DNA from 2 places in the [Clostridium] colinum genome. Region 2 is predicted to be linked to the other one. Evidence: a T-box and tRNA genes for the amino acid it is inferred to sense, from the RefSeq annotation. Region 2 holds a T-box; the other holds one or more tRNA genes.
The links. The T-box of region 2 lies ahead of thrS (threonine--tRNA ligase). A T-box ahead of a tRNA ligase gene usually reads a tRNA of that ligase, here a tRNA-Thr.
Positions count from the first base shown of each region.

Region 1: it encodes a tRNA-Thr, which carries the amino acid that the T-box ahead of thrS (threonine--tRNA ligase) is inferred to sense. The anticodon was not compared.

Region 1 covers NZ_OW712331.1:1,887,329-1,908,286, reverse strand. Annotated here, with positions in the region: gene NBW53_RS09245 (NAD(P)/FAD-dependent oxidoreductase) at 1-367, opposite strand, end outside; gene NBW53_RS09240 (BaiN/RdsA family NAD(P)/FAD-dependent oxidoreductase) at 380-1,615, opposite strand; gene NBW53_RS09235 (copper amine oxidase N-terminal domain-containing protein) at 1,793-3,022, opposite strand; gene NBW53_RS09230 (ferric reductase-like transmembrane domain-containing protein) at 3,434-4,153, shown strand; partial or broken gene tnpA (IS200/IS605 family transposase) at 4,407-4,868, shown strand; gene NBW53_RS09220 (hypothetical protein) at 5,161-5,616, opposite strand; tRNA gene NBW53_RS09215 (tRNA-Thr) at 5,653-5,726, opposite strand; ribosomal protein L10 leader region at 5,865-5,986, shown strand; gene rplJ (50S ribosomal protein L10) at 6,038-6,529, shown strand; gene rplL (50S ribosomal protein L7/L12) at 6,673-7,047, shown strand; partial or broken gene tnpA (IS200/IS605 family transposase) at 7,241-7,702, shown strand; gene NBW53_RS09195 (S-layer homology domain-containing protein) at 8,143-11,190, shown strand; gene NBW53_RS09190 (S-layer homology domain-containing protein) at 11,622-14,801, shown strand; gene miaB (tRNA (N6-isopentenyl adenosine(37)-C2)-methylthiotransferase MiaB) at 15,508-16,932, shown strand; gene NBW53_RS09180 (YlbF family regulator) at 16,951-17,346, shown strand; gene mutS (DNA mismatch repair protein MutS) at 17,363-20,008, shown strand; gene mutL (DNA mismatch repair endonuclease MutL) at 20,026-20,958, shown strand, end outside.
Region 2 covers NZ_OW712331.1:1,368,680-1,382,343, forward strand. Annotated here, with positions in the region: gene NBW53_RS06790 (DUF6512 family protein) at 1-368, opposite strand, end outside; gene lspA (signal peptidase II) at 452-904, opposite strand; gene NBW53_RS06800 (class II fructose-bisphosphate aldolase) at 1,062-2,009, shown strand; gene NBW53_RS06805 (N-acetylmuramoyl-L-alanine amidase) at 2,278-4,365, opposite strand; gene NBW53_RS06810 (stalk domain-containing protein) at 4,679-6,157, shown strand; gene trpS (tryptophan--tRNA ligase) at 6,185-7,180, shown strand; gene NBW53_RS06820 (flagellar brake protein) at 7,183-7,917, shown strand; gene NBW53_RS06825 (flagellar brake protein) at 7,930-8,655, shown strand; T-box leader at 8,695-8,896, shown strand; gene thrS (threonine--tRNA ligase) at 9,034-10,977, shown strand; gene NBW53_RS06835 (stage II sporulation protein M) at 11,182-11,736, opposite strand; gene NBW53_RS06840 (stage II sporulation protein P) at 11,758-12,858, opposite strand; gene spoIVB (SpoIVB peptidase) at 13,007-13,664, opposite strand, start outside.

The DNA.
Region 1 (20,958 bases), 520 kb from region 2:
CACGTTCAATAATAATAGGTTTAAGCCCACTACGAGCAAGTATTAAACTTGCCATAAGTCCAGCAGGACCGAAACCGATAACAACAGGGCTTTTTTTACACTGTTTTTTAGGTATAGTATATGTAAAAGGTTCAACTTTTGAAACATCTTTTATTTTTAAATATTTTTTTTCATCTTTTATATCAATATCTAAAGAGAGGACATAAAAACCACCACGTTTTTCTCTTGCATCAATAGATTTTTTAGAGATTTTTATATTTAATATATCATTAATATTTGATTTTAAAATTTTACAAATAATAGCCTTTAGTTCATTTTCTGTTATTTCTTTTTCTAAAGGATATTTTATGTTTGAAATTCTTATCATTTTTTTTCCTTTCTAATTAATATCTTCTACGCAAGCCTTTGTACAAACATAGGAAGAGGACCAAGCCCATTGGAGATTAAATCCACCACAATCTCCAACAACATCTAATATTTCACCGGCACAATATAATCCTTTTATTATTTTAGATTCTAAAGTTTTATTGTTAAATTCATCAGTGTTAATACCTCCGGCAGTTACTTGAGCATTATTAAACCCGTTAGTATCTAAAATTGGAAGTTTATAGTTTTTTATTAAATAAGCCATATTTTTAAGCATATCATCTGTTAAATTTTTTACTAAAAAAGATAACTTTTCTATACCACTATTTTTAGCAATAATATTTCCTAAACGTTTGTTTAAAAGACCATTAAAGTAATTTTCCATATTGGTATAACTTAATATATTTTTTCTATCTTTTAATATTTTAAAAACTTTTTCTTGTGAAAAATTTGGCATAAAATCTATATATGCTATTAAATTATTATATCTTGCAAACAAGGTGGAAAGTTGAAAAACAGGTGGCCCAGATATACCATAGTCTGTAAAAAGTATCTCTCCAAATTCTTCTTTTAAAAATGTAGTATTATTATACATTTTTAAATTACCTGTTATTTTTATACCTTTTAATGATTTTACTTTTTCTGGAGGAGTTTTTAGCTGTACCAAAGCTGGCGTAAGGCTTGTACAACTATGACCTAAAGATTTTAATATTTTTATGCCACTGCCGTTTGAACCTAAGTTTGGACTAGCAACTCCACCTGTTGCTAATATTATTTTATCTGCTAAAATAGTTTCATTTTTTGTAGATACTATTTTAAACTGTGATTTTTTTTTATTTATTGCTTTTACATCAAATTCTGTTTTTATAGGTATATTTAAACTGTCTATTTTATTTCTAAGAGCATCTAATATGCTAGAAGCTTGTTCGCTATATGGATAAACTTTTCCATTTTCTAAAACTGTGTGTAAAACACCTAAGCTATAAAAAAACTCTATTGTGTCTTGAGGTGAAAACTGTTCTAAAAAATATTTAGTAAAAAGTTTATCTTTACCATAAAAATTTTTATATGTTGTATTAATATTTGTAAAGTTACAGCGGCCATTACCAGTTGCTAATATTTTTTTGCCAACTCTATCCATTTTTTCAAGTATTATTATGTTTATATTATCTTTTGATAAATTGTGAGCGTGTATAGCAGATGAAAGACCAACAGCACCACCACCTATAATAGCTAATGTTTTTTTCATTTTATCACCTTAATTTATATATTTATAATATAATTAGTATGTAATAAACCAACTATTTTGTCAATATATAAAATAACATAAAGTGCTAATAGTAGCTAATAAAAAAGACTAATAAAATGTATCTTAAACCTAAAATATTTAAGATACACTTTAAAAGTCTTTATTTTATATTTATAATTAGTTTAAAACTGTAATTTTAATAGGATTGTTAATTGGTGGAAGGCTTCTTGTCATAATAGGGCTATATTCTATTTCTAATTTTTGTCCTTCTTTTAACCAGTTATAAGCGTGTAAATCTTGACCATTTTTATATTCAATTTTTACATCATCATTTAAATTTAAAACTACATCGCCCATTTTTTCATCTGTTACTAAAATAGTTTTATTTTCTTTATCTACATTTTTAATAGTAGCTATACCATTTATAGTTTGATTTTGTGTATTATCTGTGTCTACATTTTCTACAACTTTTACCATTTTTGGTGTTGTCATAGGAGGTATGCTCATAGTCATAGCTTTGCCTAAAACTACTTCTAATGATTGGCCTTTTTTAAGGCTTGTATCTTTTGTTGTATATTCTACTTTAAAATCTGGTGCTATATTTAAAATAATTTCACCTTTTTCTTCGTCTTTAAATAGTACTTTTGTATTGTTATCGTCATCTTTTTCCACATTTAATACTTCACCGTAGGAAATTTTATCCACAACTTTTACACTTTTTGGTGTATTAATAGGAGGTTGGCTAGCAGACATAATATCACCATATTCTACTTCTAATGCTTGACCTATCATAAGGTTTTTATCATCAGATTTATATTCAATTTTTACATCTTTTATATTTAATACAACTTCTCCTTTTTGTGGGTCTTGTATTGTAATAGTATTATTTTCTTCATTTATATCTTTAATAATAATTTGTTTTTTTCTTTGCTCTGTATTGTTAGGTTTTTCTCCAATAAATAATGTATTATTAGTTGTTAATTCTATTTCTATACCAATTAAATTAAATAGTTCTATTGGAACATAAGTAACACCATTTTTTACAATAGGTGCTTGACCTAAAGGTTGTGGAGCCATTCTTGAAAATGTATAAGCATCTTTTGTTGTAGAAAATGTAATAAAGTGTGGTGCTTTTGTCATATTTATAGTTTTAGTATTTGTATCGTATTCTACATTATATCCAAGTTTTTCAAATACTGCTCTAACAGGTATTAAATTTTTATCGTTTTCTTTTAATACACTATAATTTTCTAATAATTCACCATTAATATATATTTCATTTTCTTTAGTATTATTTTGCTCTAAAGTTTGTTTTTGTAAATTAGGTTCATTATTAGCAAAAACAGTTGTTGTCATTAATGTAGCAATAGCTATCATAGGTATAATTTTTTTAATATTTTTTTTCATAAAAATCTTCTCCTTATATTTATAATAATTTATATTTTGATTTATAATTTCTTAAACGGATGTTTTATTTTTTTTGTTCCACAAAATAAAAAAATTTTTTAAAATTTATTATTTTTTATTTATATAATTATAATTATATTTAGGAAAGACTTTTAATTTTAATATTAAATTATTAATTATTTTTTGCAAAATAAAATACAGTTGTAGAAAATTGTTGACATATATATACATTTGTGATATTATACTTCTGTTAGCAAATTCTAACAAAAGTTGCTATTAAGTTAATTTATAATTATGTTAAAAACAAAAATAATTTTTAGTAATTATTATAATTTTAGTTTAAGTTTATAATTTTTGCTAAATAAGTCGCAATTAAATTTAAAATTATAAGATTTGGTTAAGGAGGTAAATATGTATCCAGTTCTTTCACTTGTATTAGCTTTACTTTTCGTTTTAGGTTTAGGTAATCAAATAAAAAAATATCCAAAATTCTTTTATTCATTATCTGTAATTTTAGTAATTGCTATTGGTATTTACTATCAGTTTAAATTAAAGGAAGTATTTCCAGAATGGTTTACACATTATATTGTAAATCCTTTTAAACGAGGAGCATTTTCTACTGCTTTATTTATTATAGTTATGTATACTGGAATATTAAATTCAAAATGGGCTATAACTAAAAAATTGTATAAAATTCGTGGAGAAATTTCTATAATAGCTTGTATTATTACTTTAAGTCATAATTTTGTTTATGGATTTACAGGTAAAAAACATTTTATAACTTTATTTACACATCCACAAGATATGAAATTAAAATATTTTATTGCTGCTATTATTAGTGTAATAATGATTTGTATGATGCTTCCTTTAATGATTACTTCTTTTCAAAATGTAAGGAAAAAGATGAAATATCATACATGGAAAAATATACAAAGAATGGCATACCCATTTTTTGCCCTTATATATATTCATACTATGGTTTTATTTGGAACAAAAGCATCTGAAAAAACACTTGAGATAGCTTTATATTCAGTTATTTTTATAGGCTATGGTATTTTAAGAGTTGCAAAAGCATTAAGGAGCAAATCAACCGTAAATGTTAATAATAAAAAAATATATTATGCATCTTAAATATAATATATTAAAGTTTTATACTGGGGAAAATTTGATAATAAATTTAAATAAAAAAACTATATGATAAATATTTATCATATAGTTTAGGGTGTAGACTTTGTCTACACCCTTTTTGTTGTCGCCGAATAGGCTTGATTAAACCACCAGCTATGCTGGTGGTAGGTAAAAACTCTTATAGAAAAGTAAAAACCTCCTATGATAGAATATAATTGGTCTGGGAACCAAAAATAAAATAATAGGAGGTTTTGTCATGAAAGACATAAATAGTTTATCACATTCTAAATGGAGATGCAAATATCATATAGTATTTGCACCAAAATATAGGAGACAAGAAATATATGGAAAGATAAAAGCAGATATAGGGAAAATATTAAGAATGCTGTGTGAAAGGAAAGGAGTTAAAATAATAGAGGCAGAAGCTTGTAAAGACCATATACATATGTTAGTAATACTACCTCATTTAAGTGTCTAACAATTTATGAGATATTTAAAAAGTAAAAGTAGCTTAATGATATTTGATAGGCACGCAAACTTAAAGTATAAATATGGAAATAGACATTTTTGGTGTAGAGGATATTATGTAGATACAGTAGGAAGAAATAAAAAAGTAATAGAAGAATATATAAGAAATCAGTTACAAGAAGATATATTAAATGACCAAATAAGTTTAAAAGAATATATAGACCCATTTATGGGTAGCCAGAGTAAGTAGGCAAAAAAATAGCCACTTTTAGTGGCAGCCAAGAAATAGTAGTGTAATTATCAGACCATTCAGTGCCTCTTTAGAGGCTTACAACAAAAAAAGCCCTTATAGGGCTTGAGCAAACCACCCGTTTAACGGGTGGTTTTGATTATAATAATTTGTGATTACGATGAGTATATTATGTAAAAATCAATATTTTTAAGGGCTTTAGCCCTATTAGATTTTTACATAATATAAAGCATTTAAAAATATAAATTGAAAACTATTTTGTACTTTATTTTTAGTATGTATTATATAGTTTTTATTTAGAATTATTTTTTTTCTCTTCTTTTTCTTTAGCTTTTTTAGCTTTTTTTATTTCTTTAAGCTCTTTATCTGTTTTCATACCAACAACATTTACTATGTATATACCAGCAAGCTCAACTTTTACATTCTTTTTTACAGTTATAGCGTTAAATACTTTTTTATCACATATTAAAGTTAAAATTTGAGGACCTATTTTTGCTTGAACAAAATAAAGCTTTAAAAATTTATATATTTTAGGCATTTGTTCTGTAACCATTTTAGGCATATTAACGTCTGTTATTTTACTTTTTTTCTTATCTATAACAAAAATAGTGGTTGTTTGTTTTGAGCGATTTATCATATCTTGATGGTCGCCCATTTTTTTCATAGCTTTTCTATTAACCCAAACCAATATACCTAATATAACGCCAACTATTAGTGTAATAATAATTAATATATCACCTGTACTCATATTATATTCCTTTCTATGAAAAAATTATATAAATAAAGCTGACAAGCGGATTTGAACCGCCGAACCTCTTCATTACCAATGAAGTGCTCTACCTGCTGAGCTATGCCAGCAAACTTAAATAAAATTTTAACATATATATACATATAAGTCAAGTTAATAAACCCTAAACAGTTGTTAAAGTAAAATAAGAATATTAATAGTTATAGTTTATAAATTAAATATTTATCTTGACATAATGTTAAAAATATATTATTATGTAATAAGTGCCGTAGACAGTAGGTGTTTTTACGTAATGCTTTTGCAACCTACCGAGGAATTATAATCGAAGATTTTATCCTTGCTGTCTTTGCAGGGTTTTTTGTGTTTAATTTTATACGGCTACTTAGGCTTTTGCCTTAAAAATATTATAGGAGGTAAAAAAATGGCTAAAGTAGAACAAAAACAAGTCATAGTTAATGAAATTAAAGAAAAGCTTTCTAAAGCTACTTCTGCAGTTTTAGTTGATGCTCGTGGTCTTACTGTTGAGCAAGACACTAAACTTAGAAAAACTTTAAGAGAAGCTGGTGTAGACTATAAAGTTTACAAAAATACTATGATGAGATTTGCTATTGAAGGTACAGAGTTTGAAAGCTTAGGCCAACATTTAGAAGGTCCTAGCACATTAGCTATTTGCTATGGTGCCCCAACAGTTGCTGCTGGTATCTTAAATAAATTTAGACAAGAAGCTAAAGCTTTAGAGTTTAAAGCAGGTGTTATTGAAGGTACTTACTATGACACAAAAGGTATGGAAATTATCGCAGATATTCCATCAAGAGAAGTTCTTCTTTCAAGACTTCTTGGCAGTATACAAGGTCCTATTGGAGCATTTGCTCGTGTGGTTAAAGCTATTGCTGAACAAAAAGAAACAGCTTAATCTTAAGATATGTATATTGAAATAGGTATTTATAACAATTTTATAAACTAAAATATTATATTTTTTAGTTTTAAGATTAAAATCATACCTTAATTATAATTAATTAAAAAATAATAAAATTTATATTTATGGAGGAAAATAAAATGGCTAAATTAACAATTGAAGAATTTATGGCTGCTATTGAAGAGCTTTCTGTTTTAGAACTTAACGAATTAGTTAAAGCTTGTGAAGAAAAATTTGGAGTATCTGCTTCTGCTGGTGTTGTAGTAGCTGCTGCTGGTGGCGGTGCTGCTGCTGAAGAAAAATCAGAATTTGATGTAGAATTAACTGAAGTTCCTGGTGATGCTAAAGTTAAAATCATCAAAGTTGTTAGAGAATTAACTGGTCTTGGTCTTAAAGAAGCTAAAGAAATCGTTGACGGTGCTCCTAAAATCGTTAAAGAAGGCGTTTCTAAAGATGATGCAGACAACTGCAAAGCTAAACTTGAAGAAGTTGGAGCTAAAGTTACTTTAAAATAATTGGAAATAGTAGAATAATAATTTAGGGCTATCATTTTAAAGATAGTCCTAAATTTTATTGTCGCCGAATAGGATTGATTAAACCACCAGCATAGCTGGTGGTAGGTAAAAACTCTTATAGAAAAGTAAAAACCTCCTATGATAGAATATAATTGGTCTGGCAAGCAAAAATAAAATAATAGGAGGTTTTGTCATGAAAGACATAAATAGTTTATCATATTCTAAATGGAGATGTAAATATCATATAGTATTTGCACCAAAATATAGGAGATAAGAAATATATGGAAAGATAAAAGCAGATATAGGGAAAATATTAAGAATGCTGTGTGAAAGGAAAGGGGTTAAAATAATAGAGGCAGAAGCTTGTAAAGACCATATACATATGTTAGTAGAAATATCACATTTAAGTGTATCACAATTTATGGGATATTTAAAAAGTAAAAGTAGCTTAATGATATTTGATAGGCATGCAAACTTAAATTATAAATATGGGAATAGGAATTTTTGGTGTAGAGGATATTATGTAGATACAGTAGGTAGAAATCAAAATGCAATAAAAGAATACATAAAAAATCAATTAGAAGAAGATATAGCAAATGACCAAATAAGTTTAAAAGAATATATAGACCCATTTATGGGTATCCAGAGTAAGTAGGCAAAAAAATAGCCACTTTTAGTGGCAGCCAAGAAATAGTAGTGTAATTGTCAGACCATTCAGTGCCTCTTTAGAGGCTTATAACAATAAAAAAGCCCTTATAGGGCTTGAGCAAACCACCCGTTAAACGGGTGGTTTTGATTTATATCAGAAAGTAAATTAATAAGTTAAGAGTAGTTTTTTATTTTTTAGAGGTTAATTATCATTATTATTGATATAAAAAAATATCAATGATAAAAATATTTTATAAAATTAAATAGGATGATTAAAAATTACAAATAGGTATTTTTTATTTAGACTGATTCTAAAATATATTATTTGACAAACTATGGATATATATGTAATATATAATTATAAACTTAATTACATACTATATGTTTTAGTTACAATTATTAAATATTAACTGAAGTTAATATTCATATTTAATGGAGGATTTTAATATGAAAAAAAATATTTCAAAAAAAGCTATCAAAGCTATGGCTATGGGTATAGCCATTGGTATAGGTAGTTCTTTAGCTATAAGCGGTGCTATAGATAAAACAGTTGTAAAGGCTTATGCTTCAAATTTAGATGCAGTAGCTCCTGGTTCAATAGATAATACAAGAGTTGGAGTACAGGAAGGTGACTATATTGTTGTTAATTCTGGATTATTATTTAAGGTTAATTCTAAGAATAATAAAAATACAGCAACTTTAGTTGGGAAAATATCTAGTGTAGGATCTTGGGGTGCAAAAACAAAAAGTTCTGAATATCCTTTTGCAGGTAGATTAGTTGATGGTAAGTTAACAGTTTGTACTAATAAATGCTATACTTTTGATGTGGTTGAAATAGCTAATAATGAACCAGGTAAAAAAATAAATTTTGTTGATGGTGATGTTTTAACAAATGCTTCTACTTTAGTTACAGAAATTAAAGAGGATGCATTAAGAAATGTTACAATAAAAGGAGATTTTTCTTTACCAGCTGTTAGTCATATAGAAGATTCTGCTTTTAAAGGAGCAACTATAATGGGTAACCTAAATGTAACTATTAATGAACCAAGTAAAAATTTACTTACTTCTAGAGATGCTTCTTCTCAACTTACATTAGGGAATTATGTTTTTGAAAATGCTAAGATAAAAGGAAGTTTTAATATTAGCTCAAATGCAAAAAATAATATTGTAGGTAATGAAATTTTAAAAGGTGCTAATATTGGTAAAGATTTAATTATTGATTTAAGAATAAACATTACTGATTATAATCAAGCTAATAATGTTTTTAAAAATTTAATAGTTAATGGTAATTTAGATTTGTCTAAATTTTCTGGTGATGGTGTAGATAATCTAAGTCAATATGGGTTAGGTAATAGTGTTGATGATATACCAGAAGGATTAAACCCTACTATTGTTAACGGCGAATTAAAATTACCATCGACTACTACTTTAGATAAATCTTCTTTAGCGGGAATTAAAGTTGGAAAGTTAGATTTAACTAAGATACCTTTAACAACACCAAATGAGTTAAGTGAAAAGACTTTTGAAAAAGCAACTATAAAAGACTTAAACCTTGATTCTAAAACTAATAAGATTAGTTCATTTGCATTTAGCGAAGCTAATATTAATGTAACAAATGATACTTTTAAAAATATTAAAGAGTTAAAAGAAGGAGCTTTTAAAGGTTCTAATATTAATGGTGACTTAGATTTTTCTAATGACACAATAATGAAGAATGCTTTTAAAGATTCTATTATTAACGGTAGTTTAGATTTATCAAGTGCTAATTTAGAGGTAAGTGATGATAATAAGATTTTAGAGAATTCAACTATTAATGGTACTTTAAATTTAAGCAATACTACTATTCCTACAATAAAAGATGGAACAACTGGTGCAGTTGCAAATTCTAAAATTAGAGATATTATTTTAGCAGGTGTTAATAACATACCAGCTAATACTTTTAAAGGAAGTACATTTGAAAATACTTTAATAGTAGATGCAACAACTATTGGAGCAAATGCATTTGATTTGACTAACGAAGCTACTATTAGATTAACAAAATATTCAAAAGATAATCTTGCAACAATAGATGCTAATGCTTTTGGTGGACAAAATGGAAAAAAAGTTACATTACTTTTACCTATTGGTACAAGTAATGAAGATATTAAAAACTTAAAAAATAAATTAAATAATAAAAATATTAATTTTATTGCCGATACTGTAGTTGTTACAAACAATGTAGGTACTTATACATTTGAAAGTGGAGTAAAATATAATGAAATTACACTAATAGATTTTACACCATCAAATAAGTCTAGATTTGCAAGAAATGTAGATGATAATACTTCTTTTATTAATGGAAAATTAACTTATAATGGTAATACATATAATTTAACAAAAATTGGAAATGATAAACCTTTATTAGAAATTACAAATGAAGCTTTAAAAAATAACACATCTTATGTAACAACTATTTCAGATAATGTTTTTAAAGATAATAAAACTATAAATGAGATAAACCTTCCTGTTGTAACAAATGTTGGAGAAAATGCTTTTTCTAATACAAATATTATTAAAGTTGATTTAGGTAGTAAGTTATCTACAAAAGTAAATATACCTAGTAGTGCTTTTTTAGGTGTTTCAACTATTAAGGAAATAAAAACTAACAAAGAAAGTAAAAATGTTGTAAAAACAGCATTATCTAAATCTAAATCTAATAATATTATTTTAGAAGTTAATAATAATAAAGAAATTGTTAATGAAATTAATAATAGCACAGGAGCAAATCCAAATAGTATATTAGGAAACTCATTTACACATGGAACAGGTGCTAATATAGGCATTACAAGTGATAAAATTACAAACACTAATGATAAAGCTATTAATACACAAAATAGTCAAAAAGTTGGAGAAGATAAAAATCTATCTATTAGTGATATAAAATTACCTATATTATCAGATGAATCTAAAGTATTTTTAGATATTTCTGATAAACATTGGGCAAAACCATATATTGACAAGTTATCTAAAGCTGGTATTATAAATGGAAATAATGGAGAATTTAATCCAGATTCTAAAACAAAGCGAGCAGATGTTACAGTAATGCTTATTAAACTTTTAGGTTTACAACCAGAAACTAATAATAAATTTATAGATGTTGATTCTTCTGCATATTATGCACCTTATGTAGGCACAGCATCTACTTATAAAGTAGTTAATGGAGCTAATGGTATGTTTAATCCAGAACAAGCTATATCTAGACAAGATACTATGGTTATGATAGCTCAAATATTAAAAGGTTTAGATTTAAATATTAATACGGATACTAGTGTATTAAATAAATTTAGTGATATAAATAAAATTTCTAGTTATGCAAATGAAAGCGTGGCTATATTACTTAATTCTGGTATTATATCAGGTAATAATGGTAAATTAAACCCTACAGATAATATTACTAGAGCAGAAATGGCTACTATTATGTCAAAATTATATGATATTTTAATTAATACTAAATAATTGAATAACAATATATTTTAGGTTATAGACTTTGTCTATAGCCTTTTAATTATATTATTTTTTATGCAAAGTTAAAAATAAATAAAATTTTATTAAAATAATAAAAATAAGTATAAATTTTAATTATTTTTGTGAAAATTATTTTCAAATATTTGTGAAAAAATATAATAAGCAATTTAAAAGTGTATATAGTTTATTTAATTTAAATAATTATAAAAAAATTTTATATATTATTATTTAAAAATAACATATTTTGACAATGAATTAATAGTAGTTTATGTATTGACAAAATATAATTATATATATATTATATAATTGTAATTTTAATGATTTATGAAATATTTTAAGGATAAATATATTAAATTGTAAATTAATATATTTTTTCTTTTATTTTTATAATTAATTTTTATTTTTTATGGAGGGATTTTTAGATGAAAAAAAATATATCAAGCAAAGCTATAAAAGCTATGGCTATTGGTATGACGGTTAATTTAGCTACAATAAGTATAGCTACTGTTGGAGGAATTAGTCTTAATATTGTTAAGGCAGAAGATACATATGATGATGGATATGAAGAAGATTATTATGAGTATATTGACATTAAAAATCCAGAGAGTATAAAATTAACTGAATATAGTTATGCTGTTACAGTAGATAGATTATTATTTAAGTTTGTAAAACCTAAAAATAAAGAAGATGCTCAGCCAGTAGAAATTAGTGAAAATAATGAAAGTGAGTTTGAAGCTATTTTTATAGGAATAGTTTCAAATAATTCAAATTTAAATGATGAAATAGAAAAGAAGGATAATGATAAGTTACCTTTTATGGCTAATATTGATAAAGAAGGAAATTTAGTTATAAAAACATCTGAAAAAAATAGTGAAGCGAGTTCAATAAGTGATTCAGTACAAGATAATGGACAAAAAGAAGTAAAAGTTCCTATTACACAAATTGGTAATGATAGTGATAACAATTATGGTAATGAAGGTGTTTTACGCTACTATAAAATAGATAAAGACAAAGACCCAGAACAAGAAAATGCTATAGCAGTTGATCAATATTTAATATATTCATTTTCAAAATTTAAAAAAGTAACGAAGATAGGTGCAAATGCATTTAGAGACATTACAATTGAAGATTATTTAATATTTCCAAAAGTTACTGAAATAGGTAAAAATGCATTTTGGGGAAGTACAATAAATGGAAATTTAATATTACCAGAGGTTTCGAAATTAAATTTATTTACTTTTCGTGGAGCAACAATAAATGGTGATTTATTACTAAAAAAAGCTAAAGAAATTAATGGAGCTTTTAGAGGTACTTATTTTACAGATGAATATAAAGGTATCACAGTAAAAGGTAAATTAGTATTAGGTGATAATGCTATTATAGATGATATGGAGTTTAATTATACTAATATAGGAGAGTTGGATTTAAGCAAATGTAAAGTACTTGAGGTTAATCCAGAATATGAAAAAGAAGAAGATGATGATGGACCAGATATTCCATCCACACCTTTTATTAATACTAAAATAGGAATTTTAACATTACCTAAAGACTATAAAGGTGCTAATGGAGCTTTTTTTAATTCTAAAATAGGTGTTTTAAATATAAATGCAAATACATTTGCAACAGATGCATTTAATGGTGAAATTTTTAGTTCTGAAACAAAATTTTCAGAAATAGGTACTTTAAATTTACCAGATGAGTTTACAGGACAAAACCATTCTTTTAAATATACTACTATTAAAAATTTAGATTTATCTAATGTTAAAGATATTAGCATAAAAAATGACTTCGAAATTAACGAAGATGAAGATCTTGAATTAGGTTTAGAAGATGATTTAGGAGATTTTGAAGATTTCGAAGATTTCGAATCTATAGATACTGCGTTTGCAGAGAGTATTATAGAAAATCTTACTCATAATGGTACTACTATAATGGGTGATGGATTTTTTTATGGTTCAACTATTAAAAATCTTAAGTTTAAAGAAGGTTTAACTCGTATAGAAGATAAAGTATTTGCTCAAGCTACTATACCAAAAGAAGTAGTTCTTCCAGAGATTACAAGTATAGGAAGTAGAGCCTTTGACATAGGTAATATAGAACCAGTTACTATAAAATTACCAGCGTATAAACCAGAATATATAGATAATATAGAAAAAGATGCTTTTAGCTTAGTAGTAACAGTTATATTACCGGCTGGTACTTCTGAAAAAGATAGAAAAGCTCTTGAAGATAAATTAACAGGTGATTTTGGAGCTCCTACCGTATTAGTAGATAAGGCAGAAGAAAATATTGTATCTACTACAAATGTTGGGACATATAAATTTGAAATGTTAGATAAAAAGAAAAAAGAAGTTGCTTTAACAGGATTTGAGCCTACAAATACAAATTTAAAATCTAAAATGGTTGATGATAGTAACTTTAAAAATGGTGTAATCACTTTAAATGGCAGTAACTATAAATTAACTCAAATTGGTGTTGGAACACCTATTACTAATTTAACAGATAAGGATTTAGAAGGACATACAAATAATGTAATAACTATTGCAGATAATGCTTTTAAAGGTAATAAAAACATTATAACTGCAAATTTTAAAAATGTTAAAACAGTAGGTGTAAATGCATTTGAAGGGGCTAGCAATTTAAGAATAGTTAATTTACCTAAAGTGACTAAAATATCTGATAAAGCTTTTGCATCTACAAATGTTATTGAAGTTAATTTAGGTAAAGATACTACTGAAAAAATTGAAGTTAAACCTAATATTTTTGACGAAGTTACAACAATTAATAAAGTTGAAACTAATAATATTAGCAAAGATAATGTTATAGATGCTATTAAAAATTCAAGCTCAGATAAAGTAAATCTTGTTACTAGCAATGGTTCACAAACTGTTAGCTCTGAGAAAAATAGTGTAAAAGGTATGCAATTTAATAGTAGTAGTGCAAATATAGGTGTAAAAAATAAAACTGATAATACAGAAATAAACCAAGAAAATAAACCAAATAAAAAAATTAGTGTAGATACTATAAAATTACCTAAAACAGAAGGTAAAGCTAAAGACTTTACAGATGTTAAAGATAATCATTGGGCAAAGGCTCATATTGATAAATTATCTACTGCTGGTATTATAAATGGAGATAATGGTAAATTTAATCCTAATGGTAATACAAAAAGAGCAGATGCTACTATTATGATTGTTAATCTTTTAGGTTTAACACCAGAGAATAATAATAAATTTACAGATGTTAATCCTTTAGCTTATTATGCACCTTATGTAGGTACTGCATCTACTTACGGTATTGTTAGTGGGTCTAATGGAATATTTAATCCAGAACAAATTATATCTAGACAAGACACTATGGTTATGATAGCTCAAGTTTTAAAAAGTTTAAATTCAAATGTTAATACAGATGTTAGTGTATTAAATAAATTTAGCGATGCAAACAAAGTTTCTGCTTATGCAAATGAAAGTGTTGCTATATTAGTTAATGCGGGTATTATATCTGGTAATAATGGAAAGTTAAACCCTAATACTCCAGTTACTAGAGCAGAAATGGTTACTATTATGTCTAAATTATACGATATTTTAATTGACGTTAAATAATTAAAATTTAACAATATAACATATATCATTTAAGTTTTATTGATTATTATTTTATATAAAAGACAAAGTCATAAAATAATATGATTATGTCTTCAGGGTGTAGACTTTGTCTACGCCCTTTCGTCGTAATAATAAAAAATTAGGTTGTTTACTGTTTTTAGTGATAGAAAAAATATAAACAATTAAAATATTTTACAAATAAAAAATAGAAAATTACTACTAAAAATTATAAATTGTATATATGTTTTTATAATAAATATATAAATAAAATACTTAGATACTTATAAATTAAATTATGATTTAGTTATATTTATAAATTTAAAAAATTTATCACTAATTTTGATAAATAACCTAAAATTATTATAACGAGTTACTATATGAAAAAATTTGATTTCTTTACACAAGGGCTAAAGTCCTAGTAGAATTTTTATGCCTTGTATAAAAATAAAAAAATTAGTATAAAATATTTTTTCTTCAATTTTAAGATAAAGTCATAAAATAGTATAAATTTATCTTTTATAGTATAAGTTATCTTAATACATTAAGTATAATATTTTTTTATAAAAACAAAAAAATAATAATCATTTACAAAAAAACTTTTTTAGAGTAAAATTAAAAATGTATTTAACAAATATTATTTGATAATAAGCAGGTTTTATTATAAAATGTATTATGTTAATACACTAATATTACGGAGGTAAAAAACTTGGGAAAAAGAGAAGACATAAAAGTATCTGAAGAAGAACTTTTATTACAAAAGCAATATATAGAAAAAATAAAGAAAATAAATGAAGATTTTGAAAAAATAAATGGTAGAAAAAAGAAAATGATTATATCTACCTTTGGCTGTCAAATGAACGCTAGAGATAGTGAAAAGTTAGACGGTATGCTTAAAGATATGGGATACATAGATGCTAAAGACGAAAAAGATGCTGATTTTATTATATACAATACTTGTTGTGTTAGAGAAAATGCAGAAAATAAAGTATATGGTAATTTAGGTTATCTTAAAAAGGCTAAAGAAGAAAATAAAGAGCTTAAAATAGCTTTGTGTGGTTGTATGATGCAACAAGATATTGTTATAGAAACTATACAAAAAACATATAAACATGTAGATTTAGTTTTTGGTACGTTTAATTTATACAAATTTCCACAGCTATTATACACAAACTTTGAAATAAACCAACCAGTATTTGATATATGGAAAGAACATAAAGATATAGTGGAAGATTTACCTAGCATAAGAAAATATAAATTTAAGGCTAGCGTAAATATTATGTTTGGTTGTAACAATTTTTGTTCTTATTGTATAGTACCATATGTACGAGGAAGAGAAAGAAGCCGTAAAAGTGAAGACATTATAAAAGAAATAAGAGAGCTTGTAGAAGACGGTGTGGTGGAAATTACATTACTTGGACAAAATGTTAATTCTTATGGAAAAGGACTTGAAGAGAATATAGATTTTGCAGGGCTTTTAAGAAAAGTAAATGAAATAGATGGATTAGAACGTATTAGATTTATGACAAGCCACCCAAAAGATTTATCAGATGAGCTTATTTATGCTATGAGAGACTGTGAAAAAGTATGTAACCATATACATTTACCTTTCCAAGCTGGTAACAATGAAATACTTAAAAAAATGAACCGTAATTATACTAAAGAGCATTATTTAGGTCTTATAGAAAAAATTAAAAAAGAAATACCAGATATTGCTATTACTACAGACATTATTGTAGGATTTCCTGGAGAGACTTTAGAACAAGTAGAAGATACTATAGATGTAATTAAAAAAGTAAGATTTAGCGGAGCTTTTACATTTATATATTCTAAAAGAACAGGAACACCAGCGGCTAAAATGGAAAATCAAGTAGATGAAAAAATAATTAAAGAAGGCTTTAATAAAGTTTTAGATACATTAAACCCTATTATATTAGATATTAATAAGCAAAAAGTTGGCAATACTTATAAAGTGTTGGCCGAAGAATATGATGAAGAAACTAAAACTATAAAAGGTAGATTAGAAGATAATAGCCTTATACATTTTAGCGGTGGAGAAAGACTTATAGGAAATATTATTGATGTTAAAGTAGTAGATTGTAAAACATTTTATCTAATAGGTGAAGTTATATAATTTTAGGAGGGAAAAAATATGAATAATCTTTTTGAACAAGCAAGAGAACTTGCAAAAAATTTATTAGAAACTAATCAAGGTAAAAAATATCAAGAGGCAAAATATATTTTTGAAGGTGATGATGAAGCCGTTGGCATGCTACAAGAATACGGTAATAAAACTAGAGATTTTCAAATGAAAATGCAAAGAGGAGAAAGCGGAGAAGAATTTGAAAATGCTAAACAAGAGCTTAATAACCTTGTTGCAGAGATGAAAAAAAATAGTATAATAACAGAGTTATTTAAAGCAGAAGGTGAGTTTAACCAAATGGTAGCTAGCGTAATGGATATATTTAATGCAACCCTTACAGGTGAAAGCGAAGAACAAGGTGGTTGTTGTAGTGGGGGTTGTGGCGGTTGCACTGGTTGCCACTAATTTTTAGGAGGCTTTTATGACAGAGTATACACCTATGATGAATCAATATTTAGAGATAAAAGAAAATTATAAAGATTGTCTTTTATTCTTTAGACTTGGTGATTTTTATGAATTATTTTTTGAAGATGCAGTTACAACTGTTGCAGAGCTAGACATAGTGCTTACTAAAAAAAGTTGTGGGAAAAAAGATGGGGAAGCTTTAAAAGTAGATATGTGTGGAGTTCCTTTTCATTCGGCAGATGGGTATATAGCAAAGCTTGTAGAAAAGGGCTACAAAGTTGCTATATGTGAACAAATAGAAGACCCGAAAAATATGACCGGGAAGGTTGTAAAAAGAGATGTTGTAAGAGTAGTTACAGCTGGAACTGTTATAGATACTAATGTTCTAGAAGAATCTAAAAATAATTACATTATGTGTATATTTGAAAATAAGGCAGCTATTGGGCTTTCTGTATGTGATGTTTCTACTGGTGAGTTTTTAACTATAGATTTTAGTCTTAGCGAAAAAAATAAAGTTATAGATGAAATAGCAAAATATAATCCATCGGAGATTATATGCAATAGTAATTTTACTTTATCATCAGAAATAGAAAAAATATTTAACATTAGGACATATACTTATTTAGATTTTTATTTTCAAGTAGACAATGCTAAAGATAGTCTTTTAAAACATTTTAATGTATTAAATCTTAATGGATTTGGTATAGAAGAAGAGCCTATATTAATAAGTGTTAGTGGAGCATTAATGAGGTATCTTTTAGACACACAAAAAAATAATCTTTCTCATATATCTAAAGTAAAAAAATATACAACTAATAAATATATGTTTTTAGATATATCTTCAAGAAAAAATTTAGAACTTACACAAACTATAAGAGAAAAAGGGAAAAAAGGGTCTTTATTATGGGTGTTAGACAAAACCAAAACTCCTATGGGAGCAAGGCTTATTAGAAAGTGGATAGAACAACCACTAATAGATAAAACAGATATAGAAAATAGGCTTTTAGCCGTAGAATATATAAAAAATAATCCATTAGACAAAACAGACATAGCCGAATATCTTTCAAAAATAAAAGATATGGAAAGGCTTATTAGCAAAGTGTCTTATCAAACGGCAAATGCTAGAGATTTGATAGTGCTTAAAAATAGTTTTAAAAGTTTACCTGATATAAAACAAGTTTTATTAAAAGCAGATACACCATTAATAAAAAATATATGTGAAGATTTTGATACATTAGAAGATTTATATACTATAATAGATAATTATATAAAAGAAGAACCTCCATTTAGCATTAGAGAAGGCGATATGATAAAAGATGGAGTTAACGAACAGATAGATAATTTTAGACAAGCTAAAAGCAAAGGTACAAGTTGGCTTTTGGAGCTAGAAGAAAAAGAACGAGAAAAAACAGGTATAAAAAATATAAAAATTAGATTTAATAAAGTTTTTGGTTATTATATAGAAGTTACTAATTCTTATTTATACTTAGTGCCAGAAAATTATATTAGAAAACAAACATTAGCTAATTGTGAAAGATTTATAACAGAGGAACTTAAAAAAATAGAAGAAGCTATATTAGGAGCAGACGAAAAATTAGTTGAGGTAGAGTATGAAGAATTTTGTAACGTAAGAAACAATTTATCTGATAATATAAGTCGTATACAAAAAGTTGCAAATATTATTGCTAAAATAGATGTATTAATATCTTTTGCAGAAGTTGCAACAAAGAATAATTATACAAAACCAAACATAACAGATACCCAAAATGGAGTTATAAATATATCTCTTGGCAGACACCCTGTTGTAGAGCTTTTAACAGAAGATAGCTTTATACCTAATGATACTATATTAGACAAAGAAGAAAATAGATTATCTATTATTACAGGGCCTAATATGGCAGGTAAATCTACATATATGAGGCAAGTTGCACTTATTGTTTTGATGGCTCAAATAGGAAGCTTTGTACCTTGTGATGAAGCAACAATATCTATTGTAGATAGAATATTTACACGTGTTGGAGCAAGTGATGATTTAGCAACAGGTCAAAGTACATTTATGGTAGAGATGACAGAAGTGGCTAATATTATTAACAATGCAACGGATAATAGCTTATTAATATTAGACGAAATAGGACGAGGGACAAGTACGTTTGATGGACTTAGCATAGCGTGGTCTGTTTTAGAACATATTGCCGAAAGAATAAAAGCAAGAACACTTTTTGCAACACATTATCACGAGCTAACAGAATTAGAAGGCAAAATAGAAGGTGTAAACAACTATTGCGTAGAAATAAAAGATAATGGTGATGATATAGTTTTTCTTAGAAAAATTATAAAAGGTGGAGCAACTGGTAGCTATGGTATACATGTTGCAAAACTAGCAGGAATTCCTAGCCGAGTGATAGACAGAGCTAATGAAATATTGAATATTCTTAATGAATGTGATGCTACAAAAGTAGCTAATGTAAGCATACAAAATTTAGATAGAGTAGAAGAGGATAAATCTTCAAATGATTTTATGTATAATGCATCTGCTAAAAGAACTATACTTTTTGTAGATGAGCTAGAAAAAGAGTTTAGAGAGATTGATATAGACAACATATCTCCTAGAGAGGCTTGGCAAAAACTTTTTGAAATAAAAAGCAAGCTAAAAAATCTATAAGAAATGAGGTATGCCTATTGAACAAAAAAATAAAACTTTTAGAAAATAATCTTATTAATAAAATAGCGGCAGGCGAGGTAATAGAGCGTCCTGCCTCTATTGTTAAAGAACTTGTAGAAAATTCTATAGATGCTCAAAGTAAAAATATTATAATAGAGATAAAAAATGGTGGTACTTCTTTTATAAAAATACAAGATGATGGTATAGGTATAGAAAAAAGCCAAATAAAAACAGCATTTTTAAGACACGCTACAAGTAAAATTGAAAAATTAGATGATTTAGATAGTATTTTAACCCTTGGGTTTAGAGGTGAAGCACTAGCTAGTATAGCATCTATATCTATGGTAGAGATGATATCAAACACTGGAGATAGCAACATAGGAAATAAAATAACAATAGAAGGTGGAGAAATAATTACTGAAGAAGAAGTGGCATCTTTAAAAGGTACAACTTTTATTGTAAAAAATATATTTTTTAACACACCAGCTAGAAGAAAATTTTTAAAAAAAGATTCGGTAGAAGGTGGATATATATCTGAAATAGTAAATAGATTAGCTTTGGCACACCCTAACATAGCTTTTACTTATATAAATAACGGTGTTGAAGTTATCAGAACATATGGAGATAACGATTTAACAAATACAGTTTTTTGTATATACGGAAAAGAAATATGTAAAAAGCTTATACCTATAAAATCTAGTAAAAATGGATTTAGTATAGAGGGGCTTATAGGTATACCAGAATTAGCTAGAGGTAACCGTTCTTATGAAAACTTTTTTATAAATGGTAGATATATAAAAAGCTCTGTTGTTCAATCTGGTATAGAAGAAGGATATAATGGAAAATTAATGGTTGGAAAATTTCCAGTATTTATTATAAATATGACTGTTCCAGAAAATACAGTTGATGTTAATGTACACCCTACAAAGTTAGAAGTGCGTTTTGAAGAT
Region 2 (13,664 bases):
TAAGAAAAATAATAAGATAAAAATGAAGCTAAAATAAATGTTCCTATATCTAGTAATAAATAATTTTTACCTATAATCCCTGTATAAGTGTAAAATGCTACTACAATAACACACATTCCTAATAATATAGACAAAGCCTTAACAATAATAAAATTTTCTAAATCTTTTCCATATGAAAAATATTCATATATAGAAAATATTATAATTGGCGTTATTAATAGTTTTAAATGTTCCCAAGTACTTTCATTAACTGGAGTAAAATAACCTATTATAATATTTTTATCAAAAAAGTTATATGTAAAATGTAAAATAGTTCCTAATACTGCTGTAAAAATAAACCCTATTATATGATATTTTTTTAAATTCATAAAATCACCTCAAATATATGAATATTTATATCATATGCATAAAAATTTTTATTATACTTAATATTAGTAAAACATTTAAAAACTTATTTTCTAATTATAATATCTTTTATTTCTTTTATAATTAGAAGTATTGATGATATGAATAAAAAAATATCTGCAAAATTAAAAATTGGTGCATTTTTATATTTTATATATATAAAATCTGTTATACTTTTGTTTTTTATCCTTTCTATAAAATTTCCTAAGGCTCCTCCTAAAGCAAATGAAAAAGCTATCTTTTTTAATTTAGAGTTTTCTTTAAAAGCACAATAAAATAATATACTTACAAGTAATGTACATATAAAAACTATTATATATATTAATTTTTTACTGTTTTTTAAAATTCCATAAGCAAGCCCTTCATTTTTTATATGACGAATATAAATTTTATTTTTATACAAACTTTTTTCTTCATTTATTTTATATTTTTTATTAATATACCTTTTGCTTATTAAATCTATTAATATTAAAAATATTATTAAAAAAATATATATCATTAAAGTATCTCTCCTTTTTATTTTATTATATCATAAATTTTATACATTAAATAGCTATTAAATTATTTTGGATAAAATTTAATTTAACTGTTGTATTAATATTAAAAATATATTATAATTATATTACAAAAATGTTTTTTTGAAGGGAGATAATAAAATGGCTTTAGTAACTACTAAGGAAATGTTTGAAAAAGCTTTCGAAGGTAAATATGCTATCGGTGCTTTTAACATCAATAATATGGAAATCATACAAGGGGTTGTAAATGCAGCTGCAAAACTTAATTCTGCTGTTATTTTACAAGTTTCTAAAAGTGCTTTAGCATATGCTGGTCCTAAATATTTAATGGCTATGGTTAATGCTGCTATCGAAGAGACTGGTATAGATATTGCTGTACACTTAGACCACGGTCCAGACTTAGAAACAGTAAAAAAAGTTATTGATGCTGGCTTTACATCTGTTATGTTTGATGGTTCTCATTTTGAATATGAAGAAAATGTTGCTAAAACTAAAGAAGTTGTAGACTATGCTCACTCTAAAGGTGTTGTAGTTGAAGCTGAACTTGGTATGCTTGCTGGTGTGGAAGACGATGTTAATGTTTCTGAAGAACATGCTACTTACACAGACCCAGAACAAGCTGTTGACTTTATCAAAAGAACAGGCGTAGACTCTTTAGCTATTGCTATTGGTACAAGCCATGGTGCTTACAAATTTAAAGGTGAAGCTAAATTAAGATTTGATATTTTAGAAAATATTACTGCTAAATTAGAATCTGAAGGTATACATAATTTCCCTATCGTTTTACACGGTGCTTCTTCTGTTGACCAAAATTGCGTAAAAATGTGCAATGATTTTGGTGGTAAAATTGATGGTGCTAGCGGTATTCCTAATGATATGCTTAGAAAAGCGTCTAGTATGGCTGTATGTAAAATAAATATGGATACAGATTTAAGACTTGCTATGACAGCAGGTATTAGAAAATTCTTTGGAGAAAATCCTTCTGCTTTCGACCCTAGAGGATATTTAGGTGATAGTAGAGAGCTTATCCAAAAATTAGTAGAAGATAAAATTGAAAATGTTTTAGGTTCTAAAGATTCTATGAAATAATTTTTTATTATCTTTTTCCCCAGTTATCTTTAATATGATAACTGGGTTTATTTTTATATTGTGATAAATTATTTTAATTTTGTTCTTTACCGTTTTAGTGATATAAAAATATAAATAATTAAAATATTTTACAAATAAAAAATATAAAATTACTAATAAAAAATCATAAATTGTATATATGTTTTCATAATAAATATATAAATAAAATACACTACAAATATTAAATTTTACTAATACTTGTAGTGTATTTTTACTATAATTTAGTATTTTATCTTTTACTTGGATATTTTTCAAATATTTCTAATGTACCATTATAAATAGACTGAGCTGCTTTTTCTTTAAAGTCTCTTTGTGCTAGCTTACTTGCATCTGATGGACTACTTAAAAATCCTATTTCACATAAAACAGCTGGCACTTTGTTATTTCTAAGAACAATTAAATTAGATGTTTTTATTTTTCTATCTAATAGTCCTAAATCTTTTAAAAGATTTTTTTGCAATATTTCTGCCATTGCCTTACTTGTAATACCTCTATCACTAGTATTAGGGTTTAAATAAAATACTTCTGTACCATTAGGTCCTGTAGAGCCATTTCCAGATGCATTTTGATGTATAGATATAAACATATCCCCTACTTCGTTAGACATATTAGTTCTATCTACAAAACTTGGATTTACATCTTCTAATCTTGTAAAATATGCTTTAACATCTTTATTAGCCTCAAATAAATCATTTAATATAAGACAAATTTCAAGGTTTACATCTTTTTCAATAAGCCCATTACCAGATGTACCTGGAGCTTCTCCTCCGTGACCAGGGTCTATAACAACTATATTTTTATATTTTTCTTTAGGTAAAAGCATATTAATATAAATATAATTATTGTCTTCTGTTACATTAATTGCTGTTATTTTTTTACATTTAAGAACAATTTGAGTAACACCACCAACATTTTGTACTGTAATTGTATCTACAAGCTCATTATTTACTTTATACTCACCTATGGCTATTAAGGAAGTTATATCCTTATCAAAAGTAAGAATATATTCTTTATTTAAATAATTATCTGTATGTTTAACATTATTTATATCAATAGATATAGAAGATTTTTTTTCTATTTTAAATTGTCTACCAGATACAATATTTGTATTATCATTTGTTGTATTATTATTTACATTATTATCTTTATTTATGTTTAAACCTAAAGTAACAGTTGTTACATTATCCTCTTTTTTATAAGAAAAATCAACATTTTCTTTAAGATTAGCCTCTATATTTACCATAATATTTGTGCTTTTGCTATAATCAATATTTTCAATATATTTAGTTTCTTTAATATCTTCTGTTAAGTTTACAATAGCTGAATTTTTTATTTCTATGCTAATTTTATCATTAAAATCATTTTTTCTTATATTAATATCTGGTGCAAATTCTCCATATATTTTTAATATATCATTTGTTCCATCATTAAATAATTGTAATTTTTTAATCGGATTTCCACCAAAATTAACATATAATATTTTACCATCTTCAGATAAAAAGTTATTATTTAAAACAGAACTTTTCGTTTTAAATATAAATCTAGTAACATTATTTTCTTTATTTTCTATAGTAACATTAGATACAAATTCTGTAATACTTTCTAAAGATGTTTCTACTATATTATTTTTACAATTATATATATCGATAGCAACCGAACCATCTTCTAATATTATTTGCTCAAATTTATCAATTTTTTTATTAGCAAATATTGCAAATGTTCGCTCATCAGAATCTGGCATGTCTATTTTTTCTATAATTATTTCTTGATTTTTTACTTGAGTTGTTGTTTCTGTAATTGATGTTGTTTCTGTTGTTGTATCTTTAATTACTGATTCATTAATATTTATTATTCTTGTTTTATTATCCCATTTTACTTCAAGTCCAACAGCTTCACTTACAAATCTAACTGGTATCATTGTTTTTCCATTTATAAGTTTAGGTGGTATACTCATTTTAAATAATTTACCATTAACTGTAGCATTAATATCATTTATTTTCATAAGAACAACTATATCTTTATATACTACTTGAACTTGTTCAGTATTTTTAATCCAAGTAACAGTTGCTCCTATTTTTTCAAATGTTTCTCTTGCCGGTACAAGTGTGTAATTATCAATAATAATAGGTTCTAAAGGTAAATTTTCTATTTTTTTATCATTAACGTATAAATATACTTTTTCTTTGTTGTATGTATAAGTTTTACCATCATAACTTATTTTAAAATTAACATATGGTGCCGAAAATACACAAATGTTTGACATAATAATAAAAACAGTTGTACACACAATAACAAAAATATTTTTTGATTTAAACATAAGTAGCCTCCATAATTTTTCTTCTAGTTCTTATTATTATAGCAGAAAATTTGACATAATTCCAATATATATACTATTTGAAATAAAAATGTAATAATTTAAAAATAAAATTAACAATATTTTCTTTAAATATATATTTTTTTATATTTTTGTAGTATTAATTTTATATAGAAATACAAAATAATCTATAATTTTATTAAAATATATTTACATTATAAAAACAATAAAAATTGTATTAAAACTATTTGAAAAATATATAAATATATGATAAAATATATAAAAATTGTTACAAACCTTTGTTTGGAGGTATTTTATGAAAAATAAAATCATATTAAATATACTAATTATTTATTTTTTAATATTAAGTTCAGTTTTATTAATACAATTATCATCTAAAAAAACAAATGCAATAGAGCCTTTACCAAATGAACTAACAGCAGAAGATAAACTTAAAAATTCTGTTGTGTTAGCAATAAATAGTCCTGTAATTATAATAAATGAAAAACAATTTTTAATAGATGAAAATGATTCTACTCTGGTACCAATAATTGAAGACGGAAAAGTTTATATACCAGCAAAATTTTTACAAACAGCCTTTGGTGCTAATATTAGTTTTTCTAAACAAACTAAAGAAACTATTATAAGGTTATATAATAAAGCTATAATATTTTCTAATAATGGTACAAGCATACAAATTATAGATAATACAAGTCAAGAAACTATAAAAATAGATACAAAAGCTAAAATAATAAATGATAGATTTTATATACCTCTTAGAAGCTTTGCCGATATATTTGATAAAGAGGTCTTTTATAATGATGACTTAATTATTATTAGTAATATGGTTAATTTATTTGACCCAATAGAAGAATTAAATATTTTAAAAGAACTAGAAAAACAAGTAAAACAATTACCTATAGTTGGTAATAATGAAAATTTAAGACATTTATCTAATAAATATGCGTTAGATACCCAAAATAATTTAGAAACTCCACAAGAAAATTTATTAAATATAAATGATTTACCTAATTTACTAAAAGATAATAATCCTATTATTATAAAGAAAACTAACAACTATAATATATATGTAAATCAAGCATTTATTGAAGTTTATTTTGTAACAAAAGATAAAGAAGAAATTTTTAGCTTTAAAGTTGAAAAAATAAACAATAACATAAAAGATATAAAAATAACAGATAACAGATTTATTATAACATATATGGATAGTAATCTTAAAACGGTTATTTATGATATATCTGATAGAAAAAATATACAAACTGTTAAAGTTATAGAAAATAATGGAGATTTTTACAAAAATATTATAGATGGTAATAATTTATATACTATATCTAAAATAAATATAAATAAATATAAAAATAAAGAACCTTATTTTGAAGAGTGTATTTATAATAATAATGTTGTTGTAGATATTAAAACACAAAACTTTAATCTTAATAAAATTTTTTATTTTCCAGATATAAACGATAATAACTATACTCTAATATCTTATATAAATCTATATGATATGTATAAACCTCTATCTAATAGTGTTTATTTAGGTATGGGAAATGACGTTATAATTAATGAAGATAATATATATGTAACAACACATAAAAACCAAAATAATAATTTATATCAATTCAAAGCTACATTAAATGGAATAGAATATGTAGAAAGAAGATTTATTAAAGGTAATTTTAAATCTCTAGAAATGGACGAAGAAAAACAATTTTTAAAATTTATTTTAGATAATAATATTATATATCTCGATAACAACTTAAATATTAGATAAATTAAACATAAGGAGGTAATATTATATATGACTGAAAATAAAAAAGTTTTATTCAGTGGTATGCAACCATCTGGTAAACCAACACTAGGTAACTACTTAGGTGCTTTTAAAAATTGGAACGTTTTGCAAGAAGAATATAATTGTATTTACTGTATAGCAGATTTACACGCTATAACCGTTAGACAAGACCCTACTATGCTTAGAAAATATACTAAAGAATTATTAGCATTATACCTTGCAGCTGGTCTTGATAATACTAAAAATCTAATATATATACAATCTAATGTATCTGCACATGCTGAGCTTGGTTGGATATTAAATTGCTATAGCTATATGGGCGAACTATCTAGAATGACCCAATTTAAAGATAAATCTCAAAAACAGGGTAATAACATACCAACTGGGCTTTTTACTTATCCTGTTTTACAAACAGCAGATATTTTATTATATCAAACTTCTATTGTTCCTGTTGGTGAAGACCAAAGGCAACATTTAGAACTAGCTAGAGATATTGCTATAAGATTTAATAATATTTATGGTGATATTTTTACTATACCAGAAATATATATACCTAAAGTAGGTGCTAAAATAATGGGCTTACAAAACCCTACTAAAAAAATGAGTAAATCTGATGCAGATAATGAAAATAATGTTATTTATCTATTAGATGATTTAAAAGTAATAGCAAATAAAATAAAAAGAAGTGTTACAGATTCTGACAACCAAATTATATATAGTGATGATAAACCTGGTATAAAAAATTTATTAAATATATATTGTGCTATAACAAATAGTACTATTAAAGATGCTGAAAAATATTTTAGTAACTTTGGATATGGTAGCTTTAAAGAAGCTATTGCAGAAGTTGTTATAGAAGAAATAAGACCTATACAAGAAAAATTTAAACAAATATTATCAGATAAAATATTTTTAGAAGATGCTATTAAAGATGGAGCTAAAAGAGCTGAATATATAGCTAATAAAACCTTAAGAAAGGTCAAAAAGAAAGTAGGATTTATTTAAAAATGGATTTTATTAGACAATTTAAGCATGACAGAAAAGAAAATGGAGAAAGTATATCACATTTAAAATATGGCACTCCTATAAAAATATCACTAGAAAGTAACGATAAAATTCATATGTATAGTAAATTAGTTTTTGTACTATCAGATACTGAAGTTATTATCATTATGCCTAAATCCCAAAATGGTCATATGGTTAAAATAGATAAAAAAACTGAATATGAAATAACATTTAAAACTAGCTCTGGATTATTTGAAAATAAAATGAAAGTTTTAGAATATGACATATACAATGATATGCCAATAATAAAAATAAAACTATTAAGTAATACTCGAAAAATTCAAAGACGAGAAAGTTTTAGATTAAATATAGACTTAGAGTTTAAATTTACAATAGTTACAAATAATAAATTATTATGTCCAAATTCTATTAATGATATTAAATTAATAGGTAGAACTATCGATATAAGTAGTGGAGGTTTAAAATTTAAAACTAATGAAAATATAGATTTAAATTCTAAAATAAAAATATTACTAAATATAAAAAATAAACTTATAATAATATTAGCAACTATAATAGATAAATCTGAAGAAGACATTGAAAATAAAGAAAAATGTAAATTTTATTATACGTGTAAATTTGAAAATGTATCTGAAAAATTTAAAGAACTTATAACAAAGCATATATTTGATGCACAAAGAATATTATCTAAAAAAGGGAAAATAAATAATAAATAGGAAAGGATAATTATGGGGTTATTTAAGAAAAAGGAAGAAGAAAAAAAACTAGATTCTATTTTAAATTTGAAAACAGGGATACCTATAGAAATAAGCCAATTAAATGACAAAGATTTTGCATACTCTCATAAAACTAAATTAGAAGAATTCGTATCTGAAAAAGAAGCTATAATATTAGCTCCTATGTCTAATGGCAACATAGTAAAATTATCTAATAGCACAAAATATTCTATAATGTTTAAAACAAATAATGGACTATTTAAAAATACTATGAAAGTAATCTCATACACTGTAAAAGATAACATAGCTTTAGTAAAAGTTGAAATTTTAGATAAAAGTGAAAAATTACAAAGAAGAGCTAGTTTTAGATTAGAGGTAAGTCTTAATTTTGAATATGATATTGTAGAAAATTGTAATGAAGATACTTTAAAAAATACGGATATTTTATTTTATAAAGCTAAAACAATTGATATAAGTAGTGGTGGTATTAAATTTTTTGCTAATGAAGATTTGAAAGAAGGACAACATGTAAAAATATTAATAAACGTTGATGAATTATTCGTAGTGGCTATATGTACTATAATACACAAAGAAAAATCTAATTTAGGTGAAGAATATAGATATTCTTATAAGTGTAAATTTGAAAATATACCTAAAAAATATCAAGAGGATTTATCTAAATATATATTTGATACCCAAAGAAATTTATCTAAAAAAGGTGTTATATTTAATAAATAATATTGACAATATATTTTTTAATGATATAATATATACATATTTAAATTTGAGATAAGGACAGTAGTTTATTTTGATGTTCAAAGAGAGAGATACCTTAGGCTGAAAGTATCTTAACTAAAAATAAATGAAAACTACCTTTGAGTAATGGCTCTAATAAAGCACGGGTTGTTTCGTTAAAGACAATAAGAGATATAGTTTTTACTATGAAATTGGGTGGAACCGCGTATATTACGCCCCATTTTCCTTCTATGGAAAATGGGGCTTTTTAATATAAATTTTTAAATCATAAATCTCAATAAATATATAAAACTATAATAATAAATTATTTAATACAAATAATAATATTAGCTCAAAATTATTATAAGGAGGATTTAAATTATGATTAATATTACTTTAAAAGATGGAACAATAAAAAGTTTTGAAAAAGGCAGTAGTATTTTAGATATAGCTAAAAATATAAGTGAAGGATTGGCTAGAAATACTTTTGCTGGTCTTGTTGATGGAAAAGTATGTGACTTAAGAACAATAATAGAAAAAGATTGTTCTTTAAGCCTTTTAACATTTGATACAGAAGAAGGTAAAAAAGCATTTAGACATACTGGGTCTCACATATTAGCTCAAGCTGTAAAAAGATTATATCCTAATGCTAAATTAGCTATAGGACCTGCTACAGATGAAGGATTTTATTATGATTTTGATAGAGAACCTTTTTCTTCAACAGAGCTTATAGAAATAGAAAAAGAAATGAAAAAAATAGTAAAAGAAGACTTAAAAATAGAACGCTTCGAATTATCTAGAGAAGATGCTTTAAAGTTAATGGAAGAAAATGATGAACCTTATAAAATTGAACTTATAAATGATTTACCTAAAGATGCTGTTATTAGTTTTTATAAACAAGGTGATTTTGTTGATTTATGTGCTGGTCCTCACCTTTTAAGCACAAAATATTTAAAAGCTATAAAAATATTAAATGAAGAAGGTTCATCTGGTGCATATTGGAAAGGTAGCGAAAAAAATAAAATGTTGGCTAGAATATATGCAACTGCATTTCCTAAAGCAAGTGAGCTACAAGAATATTTAGAAAAAAAAGAAGAAGCTAAAAAAAGAGACCATAATCGCTTAGGTAGAGAACTTGGTATATTTACTACATCTGAAGAAATAGGCCAAGGTTTACCACTTTTAATGCCTAAAGGTGCAAAAATAGTTCAAACTTTACAACGTTTTGTAGAGGATGAAGAAGAAAAAAGAGGATATAGCCTTACAAAAACACCTTTAATGGCAAAAAATGATTTATACAAAATTTCTGGACATTGGCAACATTATAAAGATGGTATGTTTGTTCTTGGAGATGAAGAAAATGATACTGAAGTGTTTGCTCTTAGACCTATGACTTGCCCATTCCAATATACTGTATATAATGCTGAACAACACAGTTATAGAGATTTACCTATTAGATATGGTGAAACTTCTACACTATTTAGAAACGAATCTTCTGGGGAAATGCATGGGCTTATAAGAGTTCGCCAATTTACTATATCTGAAGGACATATCATTTGTACTAAAGAACAATTAGGTGAAGAATTTAAAGGTGCTGTAGATTTGATAAACTTTATGATGACTACTCTTGGTATACAAGATGATGTAACATATAGATTTTCAAAATGGGACCCTAACAATAAAGATAAATATGAAGGAACTCCTGAACAATGGGAAGAAACTCAAAATGTTATGCGTGAGCTTTTAAATGAAATAGGTCTTAATTTTACAGAGGCAGAAGGAGAAGCTGCTTTTTATGGTCCTAAACTAGATATACAATTTAAAAATGTTCACGGTAAAGAAGACACTATTATAACAGTACAAATAGACTTTTTACAAGGTAAATTGTTTAATATGACTTATGTAGATAAAGATGGTGAAAAGAAAAATCCAATTATCATACACAGAACATCTATTGGTTGTTATGAAAGAACTTTAGCTATGCTTATTGAAAAATATGCTGGCAATTTCCCTACTTGGCTTGCTCCAGTTCAAGCTATTGTTTTACCTTTATCTGAAAAATATCACGATTATGCAGAAAATGTTGTTAAAAAACTTAAAAATAATGGTATAAGAACAGATGTTGACTATCGTGCTGAAAAAATTGGATATAAAATAAGAGAAGCTAGGTTACAAAGAATTCCTTTTTTACTTGTTGTTGGTGAAAAAGAAGCAGAACTTGGTGAAGTTTCTATTAAAAGCCGTGGTGAAGATTTAGGCTCTAAACCATTAGATATATTCTTACACGATATAAAAGAAGAAATAGACAAGAAAATAATGAAATAATAAAAACATTGTATCAAAATCATAAATTTTAAAATATACTATATTATAAAATTCCAAAATTATAATTATAAAGTAAAGATAAAATTTTTAATATACTATAAAGCTAACAATTTATAATTATTTTTTTGTTTATATATATTAACATTATAAAAACTGTACTTATAAAATCTAAGTACAGTTTTTATAATGCTCTTTATATAAAATTTATACAATAAAATAAAATAATATCATATTTATAAAAATACATACTAAAAGATTTTTTATATATTGCTTTATATCTATTTTTAACCCAATTCTTTTATTTTTAAAATAATTTATTGATTTAAATGATATATAAAATATTAATATAATGACTACTATATTTTCTATAATATATATATTAAAAATATATTCTAATCCTTTTAAATAGTAACCATTAAAAAATAATGCTGTTGTAAAACTAATAAAAAATCCTTTAGAAAATACTATTAAATATATAAATATAATTCCTAAAGGTATAAACCCTAAAAACCATATAAATATAAAATATTTTATACCTTTAAAAAATACTTCAAAATAATATATAAAATTAAAATTTATACTATTATTTTGTGTTACAAAACTATCTATAAATATATCTAATTTTTGAATACTACTATCTTTTATTAAACAAGCAAATAATGAACCTAAAATACTTCCTAAAAACATTACAATCATTAAATTTTTTAATGTATTATCTTTTATTTTATATCCATAATATTTATCTTTTAAATATTCCATTATTAATTCTCCTTTTTATACTTAAGAAAAAATAACATCATTTATAAGTTCTGCTAAAATCTCCATAGCATTATATAGTTCCTGTTTAGTATTAGTTTGTGCTCCAGCTTCTATCAACATAGTTTTAGGTTTTAAATGCAGACTATATCTATAAGGTTTTATGTATATTTTTCTTGTAAAATTTGGGTATTTTTCCATAGCCTTTTTTTGCATATTAAAGCTAAGCGCAAGATTTGTAGGTATATATGGATTAGGTAAATTTGATATATTATTTAACTTTCCATTTTCCATTATTCTTGATATACCATTAAAAAACATTATTTTAGCTGTTGGTTTACCATTTATTGTTTCTACAAGATGTGTATTTTCCCCTACTCCATCTCTATGTAAATCTATAACTAGCTCTATAGATGGATTTTCTTCTAACACTTTTTTTATTACTGGCTCCATTCTTTCATATGCACCGTTTCTTTGTAAACTTCCATTTAACATATCAAAAGATGAATTTGTTATATGTAATGTTTTTATATTATACTCTTCTTCTAAAATAGTTGCTAATCTTGCTCCTACACCTACTATACCCTCATTTATATCATACACATAGCTATCTTTAAACATTTCATGAGGATGTGTATGGAAAATTAATACTTTAGGTTCATCTTCACTTTTTTCTATTTTTAAATCTGTATTTATAAATTTATTAACATCGAAATAATCTTTAGACATACCTGTTGATGAATCTACTATATAAAATTCTTTTCTTAACTCTTCTAAATTTTCAAGTTTTTTTAAATCTATATTAGTATTTGAAACTGATGTACTTTTTTTTATTTCATCTTCTGTTTTTTTATGTTCATAATCTATATCATCAAGTCCTATAAGCTCTATATCTCCTATTTCTTCACTTTTCATATTTTCTATGTTAGAAGCCATTATGGTATCTTCTTTTTTAAATATATCTTTAGCCTCTTCATTTATTTTATAATTAGGCAATGTATCATATAGCATAATTTCTCCAAAAGCAACTTCATTTATATTAAAAAATAATATAATTATTAATATTATACTTATGGCTATTCCAAATCCTATTTTTTCACAAAATTTTTCTATCTTCTTGTCCATATTTTTTCTCCTTGTAAACATAGTAAAATATATAAGTTATAAAATTATATTCAATTTAATAAAAAAATATAACAGTTATAATATAAATTTATATATTACAACTGCTATATTTTAAATTGTATAAATTAATAATAAATGTATTTTATGTTTATCCTATATGTTTTTGTTCATTATTTAGCATATTTTCAATAAATATTCCATATCCTTTTGATGGCTCATTTACAAAAACGTGTGTTATAGCACCTATTATATTTCCATTTTGAATTATAGGACTTCCACTCATACCTTGTATAATACCGTTTGTTTTTTCTAGTAATTCTTTATCTGTTATTCTTATAACCATAGATTTTGAATTATCTATATTATATTTATTTATACTTTCTATTTCTATGTCATACTCTTTAACTTCTTCTCCATCTATATTACAAAGTATAGATGCTGGTCCTATCTCTACACTATCTTTAAGCCCAATAGGAGTAGCTTTTTTATTATCAAAAAAATCATCATTTGTTATTTTGCCATATATACCAACATTAGTATTATTTGTAATATTTCCTATTGTTTCATTTTTATTTATATTTCCTACTAATTCTCCTGGCGAACCTTTTTCTCCTTTTTTTATATCAACAATATTTGATTTCATTATTTTGCCATCTTTTACTTCCATTATTTCTTTTGTATCTACATCTACAATGCCGTGACCTAAAGCTCCAAAATATTTTGTTTCTGGATTTATATAAGTTATAGTTCCAATACCTTGAGTGCTATCTCTAACCCATACACCAATTTTATTTTTTCCATCTTGA